2 linked regions of the Metabacillus sp. B2-18 genome follow. The protein of the gene in region 1 binds, or shares a complex with, the protein of each later gene. Links are inferred from orthologs where the notes say so. Each region holds a gene or a part of one and is shown on either strand. Other genes may lie near its edges.

Evidence for each region. The genes of interacting proteins can lie anywhere in the genome.
Region 2: the proteins of LPC09_RS12835 (region 1) and gcvH are in contact, whole or in part, in a crystal structure (PDB 3A7A), measured with the Escherichia coli proteins. The link is inferred for Metabacillus sp. B2-18 from one-to-one orthologs.

The regions. Positions count from the first base shown.
Region 1 is NZ_CP088245.1:2,560,791-2,563,663, forward strand. It holds LPC09_RS12835 (lipoate--protein ligase), read right to left. Parts: upstream 1,997-2,873; coding sequence 1,004-1,996; downstream 1-1,003. Other genes in the region: LPC09_RS12830 (S8 family peptidase), read right to left, coding at 1-88; LPC09_RS27360 (hypothetical protein), read right to left, coding at 235-366; LPC09_RS12840 (avidin-fold protein), read right to left, coding at 2,074-2,415; LPC09_RS12845 (MFS transporter), read left to right, coding at 2,698-2,873. UniProt on the Escherichia coli protein: Catalyzes both the ATP-dependent activation of exogenously supplied lipoate to lipoyl-AMP and the transfer of the activated lipoyl onto the lipoyl domains of lipoate-dependent enzymes.
Region 2 is NZ_CP088245.1:4,113,473-4,116,379, reverse strand. It holds gcvH (glycine cleavage system protein GcvH), read left to right. Parts: upstream 1-1,215; coding sequence 1,216-1,599; downstream 1,600-2,907. Other genes in the region: LPC09_RS20940 (thioredoxin family protein), read left to right, coding at 2,674-2,907; LPC09_RS20945 (toprim domain-containing protein), read left to right, coding at 2,305-2,652; LPC09_RS20950 (YusG family protein), read left to right, coding at 1,657-1,893; LPC09_RS20960 (arsenate reductase family protein), read left to right, coding at 769-1,128; LPC09_RS20965 (acyl-CoA dehydrogenase family protein), read left to right, coding at 1-546. UniProt on the Escherichia coli protein: The glycine cleavage system catalyzes the degradation of glycine. The H protein shuttles the methylamine group of glycine from the P protein to the T protein.

The DNA.
Region 1 (2,873 bases):
CACCGACTAATTCAATACCAGGTGGAATAATTTTTGTATCTTTTAATACAGTTTGTATGGTGAAAGGGATTAATCCAACTTTACTCATTGTGATTCCTCCTTTATATTAAGGTGACATCATTCCATACTTCCTTTCATCTCCAAGGAAACATCTGTTTCTATTTATTTTTTCCGTACCTTTTGTTATGATTTGTATTATAATTTAGTTGTAAGCAGTTTTTATTGACGTCTTCCTTACAGGAAGCGTCTTTTCTTTTTTGATTTCTTTTTTAAGTCATCTAAATTTTTCAACCCTAGTGTGATGGAAGAGAAAAGTGTGGCAGCAGCAACTAACAATTTGAGAAGCAGCTCTAACCACTCCAACACGATTACCACCTCCTTTTTACAAAAATAGCCCTACACAGTAACAAGATGACTGGTAAGGCTGGTTTTCAAAACGGAAGAAACTCCCCCTTGGAAAATTAGGATAAATATGGAATGTATGTCAATTCTCATTGTATCATGACCAAGCTTATCGAGCATCAATATTATGAATTTTCATACAATTATACTGCATACTTGTCAGATCCCCTCTTACTTAATACCTACAATCAAAATAAAGTGATGAGAAAATATAACGAGTTCCGTTTACTACTTTGAGTTTACACTGTAAAGTGCAAAGCTTATTGAATCGATTTATACTGTTCAATTTTATGAATTGGACCATTACTTGTATGAAACATAGATACTAGTAAAAACATACGTAAAAAAGATTGCGTATGCTTTTAAACAATCAGCCACTATCATACCATTCGCAAAATCCAATAAGTGGTAAAAACAATATAGAGATCAACAAAATTTACTATAACGTCACTCATCTGTATCGTTTATAAGTTAAAAAGCATAAAAATTGAGTGTAAAACCCTCCATATAAACAAAAAAACCATCAAAACATAGTGCACTTTGATGGTCATTTCGTGTTACATTTTAAAGGATCTAATAGGTTTAAGAGTATTTCATCATCTTAATAAAATAAACTAACCAAATCCGCCTTTTCTATATTTCCAAAGTATTTTTTAACATCAATATTCTCAAACACTGTTTCAATGGCTTCTTTTTCATAACGTGCACCAACAAGAGCATTCTCTACTTCTTCAACATCTCCTGCGCCGAAAAAGTCTCCATAGATTTTACAATTCTTCACGATGCCCTTTTGTACTTCAAGGCGTAAGTCGATTTGACCGACTGGAAATCTGTGTGAGTGCTGGTAGTTAAATTTCGGCGATTTTCCATAATTCCAATCCCAGTTTTGATAACGCTCTTTTGAGATTTCATTGATCTTTTTCCAGTCATTTTCATTGAGATCATAGGTTGGTATTGAATCAGTACCGTCAAATATATAGCGAAGCAAGAGCTCTCTAAATTGTTCAATTGTAATTGGTTCGTTTAGATATTCGCTAATATTTACTACTCGACTTCTAATTGATTTAATTCCCTTTGACTCGATTTTATCTTTCCTAACTTTTAATGCAGCAACGACGCTATCGATTTCTGAGTCAAATAACAATGTACCATGTGAAAACATTCTTCCTTTTGTTGAAAATTGAGCATTTCCGGAAATTTTACGCCCATCACTAGCAATGATATCGTTTCTTCCGCTCAATTCTGCTTTTACTCCTAATTTTTCAAGGGCTTGTACTACAGGCTCGGTGAATTTTTTGAAGTTGTGGAAACTTTCTCCATCATCCTTCGTAATAAAGCTAAAATTCAAGTTCCCTTCGTCATGGTAAACAGCTCCACCACCTGACAGTCTTCTTACTACATGAATATTATTTTCTTCAACATAAGAAGTATTAATTTCCTCGATTGTATTTTGATTTTTACCGATAATGATCGATGGTTCATTTATGTAAAATAATAAATAAGTTTCGTTTGGATTTAAATGTTTTACTGCATACTCCTCAATGGCTAAATTAATTCTTGGATCCGTCATTCCTTTGTTATCAATAAAAAGCATGTTAGTTCCTCCCTAGCTTCGTTTCCTTTTCCTAATAGTATCGTATATTTTGACATTAGGATGCAAATCTGAAAACATCATAAAACCTCTTCGATAATAGACTCTCCCTCACTCTGGTCAGAATCAGTCCACTTCCACTTCTCATGTAACCTAATTCTACCATCAGGCAAAACCTCTGGCGTTGACTTACATTGACCGCCTCTTAGTTCATGATTAATGTTTACGTGGTTGTACCTAAATTCTAAGCTCCCGTCCTCATTTACTATACCAATAAGTGTTCCTTTGACAATTTCTCCTCCTTGATAGGAAGCTGAAATGATCTTTCCGTCTTGTTTATAGTCAAAAAAAGTATTTGAAGACACCTCACCATTTGCAGAATTATTAACGGAAACAAATGTTCTACCATGATAATTGATCAATTTATTCCACTCCTTGCCATTTTATTTTCTATGATTATACTAGCACATTTAAACTGGAGTTTTTTTGATACTTGAAAAATATAATAAAATCTAGTAAACTCTTCAAAGTAGTTTATGAACTAAATATTTATGACTGTATAACCTCAAGGATATGGCTTGAGGGTCTCTACCAGGAACCTTAAAATCCTGATTACAGAAAAATGAATTTTTTCGTTTTCTGTAATCAGGATTTTTTTATTTTTCTGAAACTAACTCAAATTAGGAAAGGACGGTCTATAAACTATGAATTTCAGAGTTTTCATCCTTGCTTTATCAACGATTGCAGTAGGTTTAGTTGAATTGATTGTAGGTGGAATTTTACCAACAATCGCAAACGATTTTAACATTTCGTTAAGTAGTGCCGGGCAACTAATAACCGTTTTTGCCCTCATTTATGCTGTTTCGGGTCCGGTTTTACT
Region 2 (2,907 bases), 1.6 Mb from region 1 along the record:
CTAGTACCAGGAACCTATTTACGAAAAGCTATGAAAGGTGAACTACCTTTATTCCAAAAAGCGCAAAGTTTACAAGAAGAGCTGATGATGCTTATGCCTGAAGAGGTCGGAGAAGGGACACTAGAACAAGAAAAGTACTTATTAAAAAATGCAAAGAAAATCGGCATTTTAATTGCTGGTTTAGCAGCACAAAAGTACGGAAAAGAATTACAAAAAGAGCAAGAGGTTCTTGTAAATATTGCTGATATTGTAAGCAATGTATATGCGATGGAGTCAGCGATTTTACGTACTGAAAAAGCAATTGCTAAGAACGGTGAAGAGAAAAACAAACAAAAGCTTCTTTATACACAAGTATATTGCCAAGAAGCCTTCAATGAAATTGAAGCACATGCAAAAGAATCATTAATTGCGGTTGAGTCAGGTGATTCTCTACGAATGATGATGTCAGCATTACGTAAATTTACACGTCACACTCCAATTAATGTAATTGGCAAGAAAAGAGAGATTGCAGCAGCAATTATCGATAAAAATGCATATCTAGCTTAATTTTCAGGAGGCAATGATATCATTGCCTCCTTCAACCTGTTTTCAATCAATAAAGAGCAATGTTCAGTGCCTTCTAATTCTCAACCAAATAAGATAAAAGTTAAATTTGAGCCTTGAAATTTAATTATTTCTAATTAGGCGGGAATGATGATATATGATAAGATAGAGAAAAATATTCCTTAATTGGAAAGTTTGATTATTAGGAGCAAAGAGGTGAAAAACTTGGCACTGAATTTTTACTGGTATCCTAAATGTGGGACGTGTCGTAAAGCTAAAAAATGGCTTGAAGATCATAATGTAGAATTTAATGAAATACATATCGTTGAAAACCCACCAAATAAAGAAGAGCTAGAAAGCATTTACAAAAAAAGTGGACTAGAGCTTAAAAAATTCTTTAATACAAGTGGACAAAAATATCGTGAACTTGGGCTTAAAGATAAACTTGCATCAATGTCAGAGGATGAAATGCTTCAACTCTTAGCAAGTGAAGGAATGCTTATTAAACGTCCTCTTACAGTTGGTAATGAACATGCTACAGTTGGCTTTAAAGAAGAGCAATTTGGCGAAACTTGGAATAAATAGAAGTTAGTTATTGCATAGTTAACGGAAAACTGTTAAAACAAAGATGATTAAGCTGAAATTTGTAAATATTCCTGGAGGTATGAAGACATGAACACACCTAAAGAACTGCGTTATTCAGAAGAACATGAGTGGGTAAAAGTAGAAGGAGATAAGGTGCGTATCGGTATCACGGATTTTGCACAATCAGAGCTTGGGGATATCGTATTTGTTGAATTACCAGAAATTGGTGATGAACTTCAAGCGGACGAGCCATTTGGAAGCGTTGAGTCAGTAAAAACAGTATCTGAATTATATGCACCAATTAGTGGGAAAGTTGTAGAAATTAATGAAAATCTTGATGATAGTCCAGAATTCGTTAATGATTCACCTTACGAAAAAGCATGGATGATCGTCATTGAACCTGCAAACCCTGCTGACATTGAAAAGTTAATGACAGCTGAGCAATATGAGGAAATGACAAATCAAGACTAATTAGCATGATATCGTGAATTATGGACATTCTATAAGTAGATAAAGGAGGGTGTCCATATGACAATTCAAAAACAACAATTAGATATTACTGATCGAGTTGTAGGAAAATTTGGAGATGGGCAATTAAATCTTTATCTGGAAAAAGAAAGAATTGGCCAAATGGTCTCAGAAAATAATTATGACTTAAAAGCGGGATATGAATTCAATAATAACCGCTTTTACCAAGTTGCAGATGTTGTAACAGGACCAGACCAAAAATACGTCGATTGTGACTATGAAAATGGTTGGTGTTAATAAAGCAGCAGTGGAATCTCCACTGCTCTTTTTGAATTAAACCAGGTCGTTTCTTATCATGTTTTTCTAAGTAGCTGAATTTGAGATTTTTAATTTAAGTTGTTTCATAATGATTTTGTTTTTGAACACTATTTTTTAAAACGATAGTGGAATGGAGCGGAAGACACTTGACTCCTGCGGGTGTTGAGGAAAGGCTGAGACCCCGCAGGCAAAGCCGAGGAGGCTCAGCTTCCTCCCCGCGGAAAGCGAGTGTCTGGAGCGCAATGGAACGGACCAGTCTTACGAGTAAACGCAATTAACAACAAAGATAACAGCTATTTAGAAAAAACATAAAATAAAGGGAAACAACCTCGACAAATCGAATAGGTTATATATAAAGACTTTTACTTACATTAAAAATAGGTGATGGCTATGTCGTTAGTTGAGGTTGAAAAAGTATTAATTGTTGAAGGAAAATCAGATAAGAAAAAGGTTTTAAATGTAGTAACTGAACCAATAGAAATAATCTGTACAAATGGAACAATTAGCATAACAAAAATGGATGAGCTAATTGATGAATTATTCTTAAAGGAAGTTTATATATTAGTTGATTCAGATGATGCTGGTGAACGATTGAGAAAATTATTTAAACGAGAATTTCCTGAAGCCTCTCATCTATACATTGATCGGGCATATCGTGAAGTTGCAACAGCACCGGATCACCATGTAGCATCTGTTTTGCTAAGTGCAAATATAGATGTAAACGCAAAATTCCTTTAGAAGGGATATGGAGTTAGTTTTATGATTGAATGGAAAGAAAAGGAGCTCACCCTTCCTAAAAAGGGTATTCAAATTACGTACCTTTACACACCAATGTGTGGGACATGTCAAGTAGCGAAGAAAATGTTAACGGTCGTTGATGAAATGATCCCCACTTTGGACATTTACTCCGTAAATCTAAATTATTATCCTGAAGATGCGAAACGATTAGGAATTGAGAGTGTACCTTGCCTAATTATTACTGAGAACGGTGAA